Regions from separate parts of the Rhizobium sp. X9 genome, predicted to be linked through region 1. Evidence: riboswitches for the same ligand, from Rfam matches in the RefSeq annotation. Region 1 holds a riboswitch; each other region holds the start of a gene.

Evidence for each region. Region 1 has a riboswitch for cobalamin ahead of JZY08_RS05975 ((2Fe-2S) ferredoxin domain-containing protein). Riboswitches for the same ligand answer to the same signal wherever they lie in the genome.
Region 2: it holds a riboswitch for cobalamin, as region 1 does, so the genes downstream of both, bluB (5,6-dimethylbenzimidazole synthase) here and JZY08_RS05975 ((2Fe-2S) ferredoxin domain-containing protein) in region 1, are expected to answer to the same signal.
Region 3: it holds a riboswitch for cobalamin, as region 1 does, so the genes downstream of both, nrdH (glutaredoxin-like protein NrdH) here and JZY08_RS05975 ((2Fe-2S) ferredoxin domain-containing protein) in region 1, are expected to answer to the same signal.

Annotation. Positions count from the first base shown of each region.
Region 1 is NZ_CP071311.1:1,220,135-1,226,158, reverse strand. Features, by position in the region: gene JZY08_RS05985 (chloride channel protein) at 1-972, shown strand, start outside; gene JZY08_RS05980 (hypothetical protein) at 993-1,244, opposite strand; cobalamin riboswitch at 1,227-1,419, shown strand; gene JZY08_RS05975 ((2Fe-2S) ferredoxin domain-containing protein) at 1,511-2,302, shown strand; gene JZY08_RS05970 (ABC transporter substrate-binding protein) at 2,319-3,815, shown strand; gene JZY08_RS05965 (ABC transporter permease) at 3,821-4,735, shown strand; gene JZY08_RS05960 (ABC transporter permease) at 4,735-5,496, shown strand; gene JZY08_RS05955 (class I SAM-dependent methyltransferase) at 5,545-6,024, shown strand, end outside.
Region 2 is NZ_CP071311.1:1,463,250-1,469,273, reverse strand. Features, by position in the region: gene JZY08_RS07225 (NAD+ synthase) at 1-620, shown strand, start outside; gene JZY08_RS07220 (glyoxalase superfamily protein) at 874-1,251, opposite strand; gene JZY08_RS07215 (TolB family protein) at 1,442-2,272, shown strand; cobalamin riboswitch at 2,477-2,662, shown strand; gene bluB (5,6-dimethylbenzimidazole synthase) at 2,758-3,474, shown strand; gene JZY08_RS07205 (DUF2865 domain-containing protein) at 3,605-4,711, opposite strand; gene JZY08_RS07200 (NADP-dependent malic enzyme) at 4,848-6,024, opposite strand, start outside.
Region 3 is NZ_CP071311.1:2,893,421-2,899,444, forward strand. Features, by position in the region: gene JZY08_RS13880 (ATP-binding cassette domain-containing protein) at 1-560, shown strand, start outside; gene JZY08_RS13885 (nucleoside triphosphate hydrolase) at 557-1,186, shown strand; cobalamin riboswitch at 1,319-1,544, shown strand; gene nrdH (glutaredoxin-like protein NrdH) at 1,798-2,019, shown strand; gene nrdI (class Ib ribonucleoside-diphosphate reductase assembly flavoprotein NrdI) at 2,031-2,429, shown strand; gene nrdE (class 1b ribonucleoside-diphosphate reductase subunit alpha) at 2,417-4,603, shown strand; gene nrdF (class 1b ribonucleoside-diphosphate reductase subunit beta) at 4,620-5,594, shown strand; gene JZY08_RS13910 (alpha/beta hydrolase) at 5,624-6,024, opposite strand, start outside.

The DNA.
Region 1 (6,024 bases):
GAGACGGCGCGCAAAAGCGCCATTCCGGGCTGGCTGCGTCCGGCAATGGGGGGCGTGGCTGTCGGTGCCCTTGCGCTTATTTCACCGCAGGTCCTGTCCAGTGGCCATGGTGCGCTGCATCTCAATATCGATGCCGAATTGACGATCTACGGGCTGGCCGGGCTATTCGTGCTTAAGGCGGCGGCCAGCGCCATTTCCATCGGTTCTAATTTCCGCGGCGGCCTGTTTTTCGCGTCGCTGTTCATGGGCTCGCTGCTCGGAAAGATTTTCGCGCTTTGCGCCCCCTATATCGGTTATGGGGCGACAGCACCCATCGTCTATGCCGTGATCGGCATGAGCGCCTTTGCCGCCGCCATTATCGGCGGTCCGCTGACGATGACGTTTCTGGCGCTGGAACTGACCGGAGACTTCCAGATCACGGCTCTGGTGCTTGCTGCCGTCATCACCACCTCGCTCGTGGTGCGCACGACCTTCGGTTACTCCTTCGCCACCTGGCGCTTCCACCTTAGAGGCGAAAGCATTCGCAGCGCCCATGACATTGGCTGGATCCGCGACCTGACCGTGGGCAAGATGATGCGTGCCGATATTCGCAAGGCCAATGTCAGCATGGGTCTTCCAGCCTTCAAGGAGAAGTTTCCACTGGGATCAACGCAGCGGGTGATCATGACGCATGATGACGGTCGCTACGCCGGCATCGTCCTCGTACCGGAAATCTACGCCGATCCGATGGATCGCGACCCGAGCAAGATCAGCCTCGAAACCTATCTGCACTACAAGAATGACGTGCTACTGCCGACGATGAATGCGCGGCAGGCGGCAGCCGCTTTCGATGCGACGGAAAGCGAAGCGCTGGTCGTCGTCAACGACAAGATAGAAAACCGCCCGGTTGGCCTTCTGACGGAGAGCCACACGCTCAGGCGCTACAGTGAAGAGCTTGAATTGCGACGCCGGGAGGCCTCCGGTGAATTATAAATTACTTTATGTTGTTTGCTTTAATCATTGATATAATTGTATTTTATATAGATGATATCTTCCTTTTTATTTTTGGTTTCCGCGCGATGACGGCGGTGTGTGCGCCAATTCGGTACCGCATCGCAAAACATGGGCTTGACCAGCAAATAAAACCAAGTGTATGTAACTTTATAACGTAACAATAGATTGGACGAAGGAGACTTGCGTAGCGTGTTCACTTGCGGCGCAGGCGGTTGACAGCGGCCTGCGGCAGTGTAGGTTCGCTCCGTCATGGTTCTTCCGCCACCCGGTGGAAACTAAGAGGGAATCCGGTGAAGACCCGGAGCTGTCCCGCAACTGTAAGCGGTGAGCCAATCGCCCACGATGTCACTGGCAGCAATGCCGGGAAGACGGGTGAGGTGGCTTTGACCCGCAAGCCAGGAGACCTGCCTGACATATTGTAATTCCGTGGTCGGGGGGTGCCATGGGAATGATGGCTGTTTCCGGCATTTCGGCCGGAGGCCCGTCATTTTCGTTGCCGCCTCGTGAATGAGGCATTGTGACAACCGAAACTCAACCAATCCATCGAGAGCCCTCTCAGCCCGACGCCGTGCTGCTTGTCGCCAAATCGGCTTTCGCAGCGGCGCCGCACCAGGACATGCAGCGTCTCGCGACGCTGGCCGGCCAGTTGCGCGGAGCGAGAACCGTTCGTTTCGCCTTCACCGAACAGGGCACGCCGTCCCTGCGCGAAGCGCTCGGTGCGCTCATCGATGAGGGTTTCGGCAATCTCCTCCTCGTGCCGCTCATGCTGCCACTCGAGCCCAGCTTTCAAAACTGGCTGACCAAGACCCTGAAACGATGGCGGGCAGCGGACCCGCGCCCGTGGCCGTCGCTCTCGATAACCGCGAGCCCTACCGCAAGCACCCTCATGGCGCGCCTTCTCGAAGACCTCGCCGGAACGGCGCAGGCGCTCGATCTTTCATCCTCGGTGCGTCCGGCGGGCGAGGGGTCGCTGGTGCCTGCGCAGAAGCGCCGCGTGCTCGTCTGTCAGGGCGCCCCGTGTAATTCGGCCGGTGCTGACGCGATCTGGGGACATCTGCGCAACCAGCAGGAACGGCAGAAGCTTCGGGTTACCGGCGATGGCACCATGACGGCCAAATCGACCTGTCTTGGCCCCTGCAACCTTGCACCGGTCATGCAGGTCTTTCCCGAAGGCACCTATTACGGCGGCGTTACCGAGGAGGCTGTCGATCGCATCGTTGCCGAACACCTGCTTGGCGGGTGTGTCGTCGACGATTTCGCCTATCACCCGACCGGCCGCAAGCAGCGGCTTCGCAATCTATCCGAATAGCATGAGAGGAAACATAATGTCGGCAAAGAGCATTTCGCGTCTGGCGGCAGCCGGGCTCGCGGCTTTCATTACGGGAGTGGCGGGCAATGCGCTGGCCACCGAACCCTTGCGCGTCGGCGCCACCTACATCACAAGTGGCCTTGATCCCGCAAAGGGTTCCAATGGCTGGGCGCTCGTCAGTCACGGTGTGGGAGAGAACCTCTTTACCGTCGACAAAGATGGACGGCTTGTGCCTGACCTTGCCGAGAAAGCAGAACGCACCGGCGACTTGACCTGGACCGTGACGCTGAAACCGGACCGTACCTTCTCCGATGGTTCTGCCGTAACGGCAGCAGCCCTTGCGGCCGGATTCGAGCATACTTTCGCAACCAACAAGGCGGCGCTTGCGACAGGTGGAAAGCTTGGCTTCAAGGCAGTCGATGCACTGACGCTCGATATCACGACGGAGAAACCGGTGTCCTTCCTGCAGGCGCTGTTTGCGGAGTGGCCGCTGGTTGCCTATACGACTGCCGCCGATGGCCGTGCTCTGTTCACCGGACCGTATCAGATCGCGGATTTCAAGGCGGATACATCGCTGAGACTGGCGCCGAACACCCATTTTGCTGACGCCGGTTCCCGTTCTCCGGTCGAATTTCGCAGGTTCGGTGATGCGCAAAGCATGACCCTTGCGCTGGAGGCGGGTGAGCTGGACCTCGCCTTCGGGCTGCCCTCGGAAGTCGTGAAGCGGCTGCAAACCAATCCGGATCTGACGATCAAGTCGTTTCCGGTCGGTTATCAATATCTCGCCTTCCTCAATACCAAAAGGCCGATTACCACCGACATCAAGGTGCGTGAGGCGCTGGACCTGACTTTCGATCGCAGGGAACTGGCGGCCGCCATTAACGGCGGTGAACCGGCTACCGGCGCCTATGCCGCCTACTTCCCCTTCGCCGGAAAACAGCCGCGTCCGACCGACATAAAAAAAGCCGAAGCGCTTCTCGATGAAGCCGGATGGGTCAGGGACGGGGCAGGGAACCGTACAAAGGACGGCGCGCCGCTGCGCCTGCTCGCCATCACCTATCCGCAGCGTCCGGACCTCGTCACCATGCTGCCTGTCGTAAAGGCGCAGCTTGCCAGGGTCGGCATCCAGCTTGACACGAAGGTTGTGGAAAACATTCAGGATGTGGCGGCCGCCGGCGAGTTCGATATCGCGCTCTGGGCGCAACACACCGCGCCGAATGGCGATCCGGCCTTCTTCCTCAATTCGATGCTGCGCAGCGGCGCTTCGCTCAACTATGCGAAATATGCCTCTGCGGATTTCGACGCCATCCTTGATCGCTTTGCTGTGGCGGGCGAGGCCAAAGAGCGGGCTGCAATTGCTCTCGATGCTCAGGCAAAACTGTTCAAGGACGTTCCGGCCTCCTTCCTGGTTTCTCCGGTCTGGTATGTGGGTCTCTCGAAGCGGCTGCAGAATTATGAGCCCTGGGGTTCGGACTATTATGTCCTGCGCGCCGATATCGGCGAGGCCAGGTAATTCTGATGCAATTGCTCCGGTTCGGCATACGCTCGGCGTTGGCAATGCTTGCGCTGTCGCTCGCATCCTTCACGCTTATTGCTCTGATGCCCGCCGATCCGGTGCAAATTGCCATCCGTGTATGGAATCTTTCGGCAACGGGTGAAACCGTTGCTGCGCTGAGGGAAGAATGGGGCCTCGATCGCCCCCTTCTTCTGCGCTATCTGCATTGGCTAGCGGATTTCGTCACCGGTGACTGGGGGCGGTCCTTCCGCACCGGCGAGCCCGTTTTTGCGGAGTTTCTCGAGCGTCTTCCCGTTTCGCTCCTGCTCGGCCTTTCCGGGATGCTGATCGCCATCGTCGTTGCAGTGCCGATCGGTTTCTTCGCGGCGGCGCGGCCGGGTGGCATTGCCGATCGCGCAAGCCGCGTATTTTCAGTCTTCGTCCAGGCCGTTCCGGGCTTCTGGCTGGGGCTCGTTCTGCTCTGGGTTCTCGGCGTCCAGCTGCGATGGATCCGTCCCTTCGCGACCGACACTACAGCGATCTTGCTGCCGGTCATGTTGATAGCCTCGCATTCGGCTGCCGTCTTTGCGCGTGTCTATCGGCGAGACATGATGGAAACCATGCGGCAGCCCTATTTCCGCACCGCTCTCGCCAAGGGGCTTTCGCGCCGGCAGGCTCTCTGGCGTCACGCGCATCGCGGCGCGTTCTACGCCTTGCTTTCGGCGGTGCGTTCCGAGGCGGGCTGGGTGATCGGCTCGACGGCGACCATGGAAATTCTCTTCAACCTTCCGGGTCTCAGCCAATTTCTCGTGCAGAGCATCGCGGTTCGCGACCAGATGGTCCTGCAGGCCTATGTCATGGTCATTGCGCTATGGCTGCTCCTCATGAACCTGATCGTTCAGATACTTCAACGCTTTCTTGACCCGCGGCTTGCCTGATGATCCGATATCTTGCGCTTGCCGCATTGCTCTTGTTTCTGCTCCTGAGCACCTTCTGGCAGCCCTATGATCCGGATGCGGTGGATATTCTCGCCCGGCATTCGGGTGTGACGGCGAGTCATCTGCTTGGAACCGATCACCTCGGCCGCGACCTTTTTTCCCGCATCATGGCGGGGGGATGGCGCACGGCGCTGGTGGTTTTTTCGGTCGGCTTCATCGCCTTTACCGGTGGCACATTGCTCGGCACCAGCGCTGCGGTGCTGGGGGGCTGGAAGGAGCGCGCATTGCTGCGCTGCTGCGAATTCTTCATCACCGTTCCGACGCTGATCATCGCGCTGACAACGGCGGCGGTTTTCGGTCTCACGCCGATGACGGCGGGACTGGCGCTTGGCCTTGCCGGCATAGGGCCGACGGCCCTCTTTGCCCATTCCCTCAGCCAGCGCGTGCTTGGGCAAACCTTTGTCCATGCGGCGGAAGCCCTGGGCGTGCCGCCATTCCGGATGATCATCCGCCATCTTCTGCCGAACATTCTGCCGCTGATGGTGACCCATACCGGCAATCAGGCGGGTTTTGCGGTCACAGCTTACGCCTCGCTCGCCTTTATCGGCCTTGGAGCAGATCCATCAAAGCCCGACTGGGGCTCCATGCTCTTCGAATATCGCGTTTTTATCTTCGACCATCCGAGCCTGATGATCTGGCCGGGCGTCGCAATCGCCATGACGGTCGCCACGCTAAACGCTCTGTTCGACACGTCAGACTGACCATTTCATCAATACAGAAACAAGATGCAGCACATGGAGGATCACGCGATGGATGGCGGCAATTTCGATCTGAAGGAGGAAATCCGGGATTACTGGTCGAAAAGATCCGAGACTTTCGATCTGGCCTTTGGACACAGGATTGCGGCCGGCCCGGAGGCCAATGCATGGCAAAAGCCGATCAGGGATCTGCTGGGCACAGAACCGAAGCGCATCCTTGAACTGGCCTGCGGCACGGGCGAGGTGACACGGCTCATTCACGATCTCGACCACGACGTCACGGCGCTGGATTTTTCAGAGGCGATGCTGTCCGTGGCGCGAGCGAAACATGCCGGAAAAACGAGGCTGCGTTTCATCATGGCGGATGCTGAAAACACCATGGAACCGGACCAGTCCTATGATGCGATCATCTGCCGGCACCTGGTCTGGACGTTGACCGAGCCCGAGACGGCCTTCCGCGAGTGGTTCAGGCTGCTTCGTCCGGGCGGTCGCCTGCTGTTCTTCGATGGTGACTGGGCAAGGCCAAAGCCC
Region 2 (6,024 bases), 240 kb from region 1:
CGATCGTCGAGCCGGTGGAGGGTTTCCTCTCGGCACTGTCAGATCTTTTCGAAGGCACGGAAGAGGGCATTACCGAGGAGAACCTGCAGAGCCGCACGCGCGGCACCATTTTGATGGCCGTTTCGAACAAGTTCGGCTCGATGGTGGTGACGACGGGTAACAAGTCGGAAATGTCGGTGGGTTATGCGACGCTCTACGGCGACATGAATGGCGGTTTCAATCCCATCAAGGACCTCTACAAGATGCAGGTCTACGCCATTTCCGCCTGGCGCAACGGCCATGTGCCGCCGGGTGCGCTCGGGCCTTCGGGTGAGGTGATCCCCGCCAACATCATCTCCAAGGCGCCGTCGGCCGAATTGCGCCCCAACCAGACCGACCAGGATTCGCTGCCGCCCTATCCGGTTCTGGACGATATTCTGGAATGCCTGGTGGAAAAGGAAATGTCAGTCGAGGAAATCCTTGCACGCGGCCATGACGTGGCGACGGTGCACCGGGTGGAGCATCTGCTTTATCTCGCCGAGTACAAGCGCCGGCAATCCGCGCCCGGCGTGAAGATCACCAAGAAGAACTTTGGGCGTGACCGGCGTTATCCGATTACCAACCGGTTTCGGGATCGGTGATTGAAGGAAGGCGCTGGTAGCGGATGTTTTGCTCGGCGTTGCCGCTCGTTTCTTCTCCCCGCCGGGGAGAAGGTGGCCCGAAGGGTCGGATGAGGGGGTAACGTTGCCGAATATCTCGACCCTTGCCCCCTCATCCCGCTGCCGCGGACTTCTCCCCCGCGGGGAGAAGAAACAAGTGGCATGTGCTCGGTCCACAGTGGGGCTTCGTGTTTAAACAGACGGCGCGGAGAAAACCCCGCGCCGCTCACTCACCTTAAATGACCTGCCCCACATCGATGCGGTTGCCATCAGGGTCTTCGAAAACGAAGGCACGCAGGCCATAATCCTTGTCCTGCAGGCCCTTGATGATGCGCAGCCCATGGCTTTTGCAAATCTCATGCAGCGTATCGACATCGCTGACCATCATATGCGCCACATTGAAGGGCGCTGCCTTATGGGTGGGCTGCAATGTCAGGTGCAGCTCGGCATTGCCCTGTTTCAGGATCATGAAACCGACGGGATTGCCGTTTTCGAAGGTCTTTTCGAAACCCAGCACGCCGACATAAAAATCACGGGCTTTTTCGATATTCTTGACAGGAAGCATTGCGGCGATCCGGCCGAACCGGATGCCGTGATCGGCGATGGTATTCATCGCGGAACCTCGGATCTGGGAGAAACGGGAAGCGGTGCGGGCGGTGCCGGAGCGCTGGCGTTTTTTCCTATTTGAATTTGCAGGACGGTGCCTGCGGCCCTAGGATCATAATCACGGTGGTGGCGGATGCAAATGGAATATCTGCGTCGCGCCGTCCCGATCCAGACTATCGACAGGCCCGGGAGGCAGCATGCGCAGTTCCATCGAAATCTTCAACATCCGCACCCGGCAGATGCGGGTGGTGTGGCAGACATCCGAGCTGTTCGAGGCGCCGAACTGGTCGCCGGACGGCAGATATCTGCTGTTGAACGCCGAAGGGCTGCTCTATCGCCTGTCTCTTGCCGGTGATGCTGCGCCGGAGAAAGTCGATACCGGCTTTGCCACGCTCTGCAACAACGACCACGGCATTTCGCCTGATGGTTCGCTCTATGCCATTTCAGACAAGGTGGAATTCGGCAAGAGCGCCATCTACCTTTTGCCATCGACGGGCGGCACGCCGCGGCTGATGACAAGGAACCTTCCGTCCTATTGGCACGGCTGGTCGCCGGATGGGAAAAGCTTTGCTTATTGCGGCATTCGCGATCAGGTTTTCGACATCTATGCCATGGATATAGCCAGCGGTGTTGAAACGCGCCTTACCCATGGTGAGGGCCGTAATGACGGGCCGGATTATTCGCCGGATGGCGGGTGGATCTATTTCAATTCCAGCCGCACCGGGTTGATGCAGATCTGGCGCGTGCGGGTGGATGGCTCCAGCGTCGAGCGCATCACTGACAGCGCTTATGGCGACTGGTTCCCGCACCCGTCCCCCAGGGGTGACAAGGTGGTCTTCGTCTCCTACGACGCCGATGTCTTCGACCACCCGCGCGATCTTGATGTGCGCGTGCGGCTGATGGACATGGATGGCGGCAATGTGGAGACGCTGTTCGAGCTGTTTGGCGGGCAGGGAACGATGAATTCACCCAATTGGTCACCGGATGGGGATGAGTTTGCGTATGTGCGTTATTTCCCCGTGGAGTGATGCGGTAAAGGAGGACCCGTCATTCCGGCCTTGAGCCGGAATCCAGTAGACGCGCGTCTGCGCGGTGAAAAGACTCGTCTCAGCCCAAGGACTTGGGCTGGCTGGATTCCGGCTCAAGGCCGGAATGACGGAGGTGTAGGGGGCTCGCCATGGTCACATTGCCGCATCGCTCTGCAATATGCTTGTATTCGCAAGCTTTCTTGCCCATAGGTTCTTGCGTCAGGTGCCCGCAATTTGCGGCGGGAGAATCGGGAATCCGGTGCGAAACCGGAACGTGCCCAGCGCTGTGAGGCGGATGCCCTTTTTCTGATGCCACTGAAGCAATTCGGGAAGGCGAAAGCGGGCGGATGAAGCCGAGTCAGAAGACCGGCCTGACAGGATAGACTGGCTGCGTGGACGGCGGCAGGTTGTTGAAGGGCGTGTCGTGCGTTTGGAAACCGGAGCCGGTTTTTATGGCGGCGCGCCAGCATTGTTGGGGATAGACGATGCCGACCGATCCGCTCGCGACCAGTTCACTCGATGCCAATGCGTCCGATCATGCGCTTTCGCCCGCTCGCCCGTTTTCGGAGGAGGAGCGCGAGGCGATCTACCGCGTCATTGAAACCCGCCGCGATGTGCGCGACCAGTTCCTGCCCGATCCGCTGCCGGATGATGTGGTGGAGCGTTTGCTGAAGGCGGCGCATTCCGCCCCCTCGGTCGGCTTCATGCAGCCGTGGAATTTCACGCTTGTGACCGACGGCGCGGTCAGACAGGCGGCCTGGGTGGCGTTCCGCCGCGCCAATGAGGAGGCGGCGGCGATGTTTGAAGGCGAGCAGCAGGCGCTTTATAGCAGCCTGAAGCTCGAGGGCATCCGCAAGGCGCCGCTCAGCATCTGTGTCACTTGCGATCCGACGCGTGGCGGCAAGGTGGTGCTGGGCCGCACCCACAATCCGCGCACGGATGTCTATTCGACCGTCTGCGCCATCCAGAACCTCTGGCTGGCGGCCCGCGCCGAAGGCATCGGCGTCGGCTGGGTCAGCATTTTCCACGACAGCGACATTCGCGCCATTCTGGAAATCCCCGACCATATCGAAATCGTCGCCTGGCTCTGCCTCGGCCGCGTCGATGAGCTTTACACCGAACCGGAACTGGCGGTGAAGGGCTGGCGTCAGCGCGTGCCGCTGGAGGAACTGGTGTTTCGCAACCGGTGGGGCGGGCGGTAGAGGGAGGCTGGGGCTCGCTTGTGAGAGGCAAAGCGTTGCCGCCTGTTTCTTCTCCCCGTCGGGGAGAAGAAACAAGCTGCACGCGCTCGCTCCATAACTGACCGCCCTAAGGGGGAGGCCCCACAGCACGCTATTGCTGCGGCTGTATACCCTTCAGCGCGGGGTTCTTCAGGTCGATCCGCCCAGTTTGATCGGGCAGGAATTTCGGGCCGATGACGCGGACCTTGCTGTCGTTCGGGTCGTAGTCGCGTTCAGGAACCGGTTGCTCCGGCGGCTTTGCGGCCTGCTGCTGCTCTGCGGGTTTCTGAGCCTTGTCGCCTTGCGGTGATGGGATGGTGGTGATGCCGGAATAGGGTTTTTCGGCTTCCGGCCGGGCTGCCTCTTCCTGCTTCTGCATCTCGTCGTGATAGGCGGCCATGTTGCAGGCGCAGCCCGGTGCCTTTGCCGAGGCATTTTTATAGGCAAAGGCGGTTGGCAGGTCCTTGTAGGGTTTTCCGGTTTCGGCAGACACCATGTCGGCGGTTTCCTGATCCGTCATGGAGTGGAAATAAAGCTCCGTCTCTGTTCCCGGACACATTTTCTGGCATTGCTCCGCCTGGGCGCGAAAATCAAGCGGCGAGGCATTGGCGGCAATGGGGAAAAACGAGCCGTCGCAGGTGCGCACGCAGAGGGTTCTAAGCCCACCTTCCCCGGCGGAGCCGGGATAGGGCGAAAGCCCGGCCTGTCCCGGCTGATTTTCCTGCTGGCGAAAGGCATCGGGGTAGCGGGTGACATCGGGAGCCGGCGGCAGCTGTGCTTCCGTTTCAGGGAGGGGGCTGCAGCCATTGGCGTCGAGCGCGGCGAGAATGCGCTGGCGTCTGATGTCGCCGTCGTCGCTGCGCTGCGCTGCCATGGCATCGTCACGGTCGCGGATGATGGCGTCGCGCTCGCTCTGCGCATCGACCAGGGCATCGCCGATCTCGGCGCAGAGCCCGGCATTGGGGCTGCCATAAATGATGACGCTGCCTGACGAGCAGCCGTAACGGCGCAGATCGTTCTTGATCCTGCGGATTTCTATGTTCTGGCGGGTGAGCGCATTGGCATAGCGGCGCACCTCGGCCGTGTTGCCGATGACGCGCGGCGGCTCGCGCAATTGCGCGTAGAGAGTGTCACAGACCTGATCCGCAAAAGCGGCGGCCGGAGCGATGAAGACGAGGGGAAGCAGGAGGCCGATGATGCGGCTTTGGCGCCGGGTCAATTGTTCGATCCGTTCGATGTCCCCGGCCGGTGGCAGGGGCGTTATACTTCACGAAATCCGTGTTTCAGGAAGATAACATAAGCTGTTGCCGCAATGCGGCAACAGCCTGTTCAAAATTGCGTTAATGCGGCCTCTATCACACCGAAGGGTGCGAGGCCTGCACGACGGCAAAGGCCGCCATGTTGACCACGCCGCGCGAGGTGACGCTGGGCGACAGGATATGGGCGGGCAGGGCCGTGCCGAGCAGGATCGGGCCGACATGCAGGCCTTCCGTCAGGGTGCGGGTGACGCCAAGCGTGATGTTGGCGGCATCGAGGTTCGGGAAGACCAAGAGGTTCGCCTCGCCGGTCAGCACGCTGTTGGGCATGGCGCGCTTGCGCAGCGCTTCCGAAAGCGCCGAGCCGCCCTGCATTTCGCCATCGACTTCCAGTTCCGGTGCGGCTTCCTGCACGATCTTCAGGGCGCGGCGCATCTTGCGGGCGCTTTCGGAATCGCGCGAGCCGAAATTGGAATGGCTCGCGAGGGCAATCTTCGGCGTGATGCCGAAGCGGCGGATTTCCTTGGCCGCGAGAATGGCCATTTCAGCCACTTCCTCTGACGTCGGGTCGTAATTGACGAAAGTGTCGGTAAGGAACAGCGCGCCCTGCTGGGTGATGAGCAGGCTGAGGCCCGCAAACGAGCGCACGCCTTCCTGCTTGCCGATGATCTGGTTCACGTCGCGAAGATGTCGGTCGTAGCGGCCTTCGAGGCCGCAGATCAGTGCATCCGCTTCATCGCGCTTGACCGCAAGCGCGCCGATCACCGTTGAGTTGGTACGCACGATGGTACGGGCCGCTTCCGGGTTGATGCCGGCGCGACCGACGAGGGCGAAATAATCATCGACATAGTCGCGATAGCGCGGATCGTCTTCCGGATTGACCACGGCGAAATCCGCATGCGGGCGGATGCGCAGGCCGAAGCGCTTCAGGCGCGTTTCGATGATCTGCGGACGGCCGATGAGGATCGGAATGCCGGTGCCTTCTTCCAGCAGCACCTGGGCGGCGCGCAGCACGCGCTCGTCTTCGCCTTCGGCAAAGATGATGCGCTTCTTTTCGGCGGCCTTGGCAGCGTTGAAGACCGGCTTCATGATGAAGCCGGAGCGCCAGACGAAACGGTTCAGCTGGTCGAGATAGGCTTCGAAATCGGTGATCGGCCGGGCGGCGACGCCGCTTGCCGCAGCCGCGCGGGCAACCGCCGGGGCGATGCGCAGGATGAGGCGCGGATCGAAAGGCGACGGGATGAGGTAGTTCGGGCCGAAAATCGGCGTTTCACCG
Region 3 (6,024 bases), 1.5 Mb from region 1:
CGATCGAGGCGCGCAAGGCTGGCATCGAGACGGTCTATCAGAACCTCGCGCTCTCACCGGCGCTTTCCATAGCCGACAATATGTTCCTCGGCCGGGAAATCCGAAAACCCGGAATTCAGGGAAGCCTGTTTCGGGCGCTGGACCGACCGGCCATGGAAAAATTCGCCCGCGAGAAACTGTCGGAACTCGGCCTGATGACGATCCAGAACATCAATCAGGCGGTGGAAACCCTGTCCGGTGGCCAGCGTCAGGGTGTCGCCGTGGCGCGCGCGGCTGCCTTTGGCTCCAAGGTCGTCATCCTCGACGAGCCGACCGCAGCGCTCGGCGTCAAGGAAAGCCGCCGCGTTCTGGAGCTTATTCTGGATGTGCGCTCGCGCGGGTTGCCGATCGTTCTCATCTCTCACAACATGCCGCATGTTTTCGAGGTTGCGGATCGCATCCATATTCACCGGCTGGGCAAGCGCCTGTGCGTCATCAATCCGAAGGATTACACCATGTCCGACGCCGTTGCCTTCATGACCGGCGCCAAGGAAGCGCCAAAGGAAACGCTTGCCGCATGACGCTGAAGCTTGAGACGATCGTCGAAGACGTTCTTCGGCGGGCAGAGGGCCAATCCCGTTTCATCATCGCCATTGCCGGTCCCCCTGGGGCCGGCAAATCCACGCTGGCGGATGCGCTCTGCGACGCTCTGCTGGCGCGGAGCGAAACGGCTGCCGTCCTGCCGATGGATGGCTTTCATATGGACAATGGCATTCTCGAAGAGCGGGGGCTGCTGCCGCGAAAGGGCGCTCCCGAAACCTTCGATGTGCGTGGTTTCCTCGATATCGTCTCCGCCGTCCGCAAGGGCGGACAGGAGGTGCTTGTTCCGGTTTTTGACCGTTCCCGCGAAATTGCCATCGCCTCCGCCCGTGCTGTCCCGCCAGAGACACGCTTTGTCCTTGCCGAAGGCAATTATCTCCTGCTGAATGAAGCGCCCTGGACCACGCTTTCCGACAGCTTTGACCTCACCATCTTCGTTGGCCCGTCCGTCGCGGTGCTTGAAGAGAGGCTGCGGAACAGATGGCAGGGTTACGGTCTCGATGCGGCTGCGATCCACGCCAAACTTTTTGAGAACGATCTTCCCAACGGAAAAAGGGTAATCGAGAACACTCGCCCCGCCGATATTCGCATCGATATCTGGGAATAGATTAACGCTTTTCCCGTCTTGAGCGGCAACTCCATTTATCGTTAAGCCTTTGTTGACTCTGTGTTGAATCTTTTTGATCCACAGGGTGGGGCTTTTCCATGTCTATTTATTGACGAGAAAATTTCCTCATATACTATATGTGGTGTTCGAGGTTCTTCCGATTCGCAAGCGTCGGGAGCTAAGACGGGAATTCGGTGCGTAACGCCATTAATGGCGGAGCAAGGCCGAAACTGCCCCCGCAACTGTAAGCGGTGAGCATCGTTCCGATTTGGGTCACTGGAGCCGAAAGCTCCGGGAAGGCCGGAATAGATGTTGTGACCCGCAAGTCAGGAGACCTGCCTTGAGCGCAAACGTCCACGGGCGGGGTGTCCGGAGGAAGGTGTTGACGCAAATGATTTGCGTGCGCCCTTTTCTGCCCCCTCCAGAACAAGCTTCGGGGTGAAGTCATGCCAGTGCATTTTTTTGAGTTCCTGCGCTCGTCGGCGTAGAGAATGATTTTCCACGGCTAAAGGCCGTGCCCGCCACCTGAATGACAGAACCATCGCCAACCGATTGCGATCGCAATCGGCAATGTTGAGCCGTGTGCAAAAGCGGCTTCGAAAGAGGAAATCATGACCGTCACCGTTTACAGCAAGCCCGCCTGCGTCCAATGCACCGCCACCTATCGCGCACTCGACCGCATTGGCGTGAGCTACGAGATCATCGATATCTCCGAAGATGCGGATGCGCTCGATCATGTTCGCGGCCTTGGTTACATGCAGGTTCCGGTGGTCGTCGCCGGCGAGCGCCACTGGGCGGGTTTCCGTCCAGATATGATCGGCTCGATCAGCTGAGGCGGCGGGCGATGGGGCTGATCGTCTATTATTCCAGCCGGTCTGAAAACACGCATCGCTTCCTTCAGAAACTGGGACGACGATTGTTTCGCCTGCCGCTGGGTGCCGAGGAGGAGGTGCCGCATGTGTCGGAACCCTATGTACTCGTCACCCCCACCTATGGGGGCGGCGGCACGAAAGGGGCCGTGCCGAAACCGGTGATCCGGTTCTTGAACGAGCCTTCCAACCGAAACCTCATTCGCGGCGTCATTGCGGCGGGAAACACGAATTTTGGCGCAGCTTTCGCATCCGCCGGAGATATCGTCTCGCGCAAATGCGCGGTGCCGTTTCTCTATCGCTTCGAGCTTCTCGGCACGGAGGAAGATGTCGCCAATGTCAAACATGGATTGGAACGATTTTGGACACGCTGACCTCGAGCGCGCTGCGCAAGGACGCCAAACAGCCGGTAGCCGCAAGCCAGAAACCGGTCGATACTGGGCTGGACTACCACGCGCTGAACGCGATGCTGAACCTCTATGACGCGGATGGAAAAATCCAGCTCGACAAGGACCGCCTTGCGGCGAGGCAATATTTCCTCCAGCACGTCAACCAGAATACCGTCTTTTTCCATAACCTCAGGGAAAAGCTCGATTATCTGGTGACCGAAGGATATTACGAGCAGGAGGTGCTGGACCAGTATTCCTTCAATTTCGTTCGTGACCTCTACGATGAAGCCTATGCCCGGAAATTCCGCTTTCCGACCTTTCTCGGCGCCTTCAAATATTACACCTCCTATACGCTGAAGACCTTCGACGGAAAACGCTATCTGGAGCGTTACGAGGATCGCGTCTGCATGGTGGCGCTGGCTCTGGCGCGCGGCGATGAGCAGCTTGCCCGCGATCTGGTCGACGAGATTATTTCGGGCCGCTTCCAGCCGGCAACGCCGACCTTTCTCAACGCCGGCAAGAAAAGCCGTGGTGAGCTGGTCTCGTGTTTTCTGCTGCGTGTAGAAGACAATATGGAGAGCATAGGCCGCTCCATCAATTCGGCCCTGCAGCTTTCCAAGCGCGGCGGCGGCGTGGCGCTGTCCTTGACCAATATTCGCGAATTCGGAGCGCCGATCAAGCAGATCGAAAACCAGTCTTCCGGCGTCATTCCTGTCATGAAGCTGCTGGAGGATAGTTTTTCCTATGCCAACCAGCTTGGCGCGCGACAGGGTGCCGGCGCGGTCTATCTGCATGCCCACCATCCGGATATCATGCGTTTCCTTGATACGAAACGCGAAAACGCCGACGAAAAAATCCGCATCAAGACCCTGTCGCTCGGCGTGGTGATCCCCGACATTACCTTCGAACTCGCCCGCAACAACGAGGATATGTATCTGTTCTCGCCCTATGATGTGGAGCGGGTCTATGGCGTGCCGCTGACCGAGATTTCGGTCACCGAAAAATATCATGAAATGGTCGCCGACAGCCGCATCCGCAAGAAGAAGATCAAGGCGCGTGAGTTCTTCCAGGTCATCGCCGAAATCCAGTTTGAAAGCGGTTATCCCTACATCATGTTCGAGGATACGGTGAACCGCGCCAATCCGATCGCCGGTCGTATCAGCATGAGCAATCTCTGCTCGGAGATTCTTCAGGTCAGCGAAGCGAGCGAGTTCAACGCCGATCTGTCCTATAGCCATATGGGCAAGGATATTTCCTGCAATCTCGGCTCGCTCAACATTGCATCAGCAATGGATTCGGCCGATTTCGGCAAGACGATCGAGACCTCCATTCGGGCGCTGACGGCAGTGTCAGACATGAGCCACATCTCTTCCGTACCCTCGGTGGAAAAGGGCAATGATGCCAGCCACGCCATCGGGCTCGGCCAGATGAACCTGCACGGTTATCTGGCGCGGGAGCGCATCTTCTATGGTTCCGAAGAAGGCGTCGATTTCACCAATATCTATTTCTATACGGTGACCTACCACGCCATCCGCGCCAGCAATCGCCTTGCCGTGGAAAGGGGCCAGAGCTTCAAGGGCTTTGAAAACTCCAAATATGCCTCGGGCGAGTATTTCGATAAATACACCGACCGGGAGTGGCTGCCTGCGACGGAAAAGGTCCGCGACCTCTTCGAAAAAGCCGGCATTTCCATTCCGACACAGGAGGACTGGAAAACCTTGAAGGAGGCCGTCATGGCTTCCGGCCTCTATAATCAGAACCTCCAGGCCGTACCGCCAACCGGTTCGATCTCCTATATCAACCACTCCACCTCTTCCATTCATCCGATTGTCTCGAAAATCGAAATCCGCAAAGAGGGCAAGATCGGCCGTGTTTATTACCCGGCTTCCTATCTCTCGAATGATAATCTCGAATATTATCAGGATGCCTATGAAATCGGCCCGGAAAAGATCATCGACACCTATGCGGCGGCAACCCAGCATGTCGACCAGGGCCTGTCGCTGACTTTGTTCTTCCGCGATACGGCGACGACGCGCGATATCAACCGCGCGCAGATCTACGCCTGGAAGAAGGGCATCAAGACGATCTACTACATTCGTTTGCGCCAGATGGCGCTGGAAGGCACGCAGGTTCAGGGCTGCGTTTCCTGCACGCTCTGAATTGAGGGACAAGAGAATGAACATTGCCGTAAAACCCGTGTCCCGCATTCGCGCGGTCAACTGGAACCGTATCGAGGACGACAAGGATCTCGAAGTCTGGAACCGCCTGACATCGAATTTCTGGCTGCCGGAAAAAGTGCCGCTCTCCAACGACATCCCCTCCTGGGGAACGCTGAAGCCGGAAGAGCAGAAACTGACGATCCGCGTCTTCACCGGACTGACTTTGCTCGACACCATCCAGAACGGTGTCGGCGCCGTGCGCCTGATGGCGGATTCGGCCACGCCGCATGAGGAGGCGGTACTGTCCAACATCTCCTTCATGGAGGCCGTGCACGCACGCTCCTATTCCTCGATCTTCTCGACGCTCTGCTCCACGCCTGACGTCGATGACGCCTATCGCTGGTCGGAGGAAAACGAGTTCCTGCAGCGTAAATCCGCACTCATCATGCGCGAATATGACAGCGGCAATCCGTTGAAAATGAAGGTCGCCAGCGTGTTTCTGGAGAGCTTTCTGTTCTATTCCGGCTTCTATCTGCCGATGTTCTGGTCAAGCCGGGCGAAGCTGACCAACACCGCAGATCTGATCCGTCTCATCATCCGCGACGAGGCCGTGCACGGCTATTACATAGGCTACAAGTTCCAGCGGGCGCTGGAGCGTCTGGGCGAAAGCGAAAAACAGGAGATCAAGGATTTCGCCTTCGATCTCTTGCTCGAGCTTTATGACAATGAAGCGAAATACACCGAAGACCTCTATGACGGCGTCGGGCTGACCGAAGACGTCAAGCAGTTCCTGCACTACAACGCCAACAAGGCGCTGATGAATCTGGGTTACGAGGCGCTGTTTCCCGCCGAGGCCTGCCGGGTCAATCCGGCGATCCTGTCGGCGCTCTCGCCCAATGCCGACGAAAATCACGACTTCTTCTCGGGTTCCGGCTCATCCTATGTCATCGGCAAGGCGGTCGCGACCGAAGACGAAGACTGGGATTTCTAAAACCGCTATGTCGAAAGGACCCGCAAAAGCTATTGCGGGTTCACCACCTGGCTCGCAAGCCGGAAGGGGCTGGAGACGGTTGCCCCGATTGCATCGAACACAAAGGCGCCCGCGCGGCCTATGCCGTTTTCGCCGTTGCCGTTCCGGCTCGCCTCCAGTTGTGGCACCAGCGATGCCAGTGCCGCATAGCGGTCATGGTTGAGCGGGTCCGACGCCTTCAGATTGGAAATATCCACGAATTGCACGCCCTCTTTCAGGGCTGCCTCCTGCACCTGCGGATCGGTCACATCCAGCGCGCCGATACGGGTGACGTCGGCCCCCAGGATAGAGGAGGCCTTCAGGGCTCGATCGTCTTTGGAGACGAGAACGGTGAGCGGCGGATTGAGCCGTCCTACCACCTCGATCTGCTTGCGGAACACATCGGCGTCGA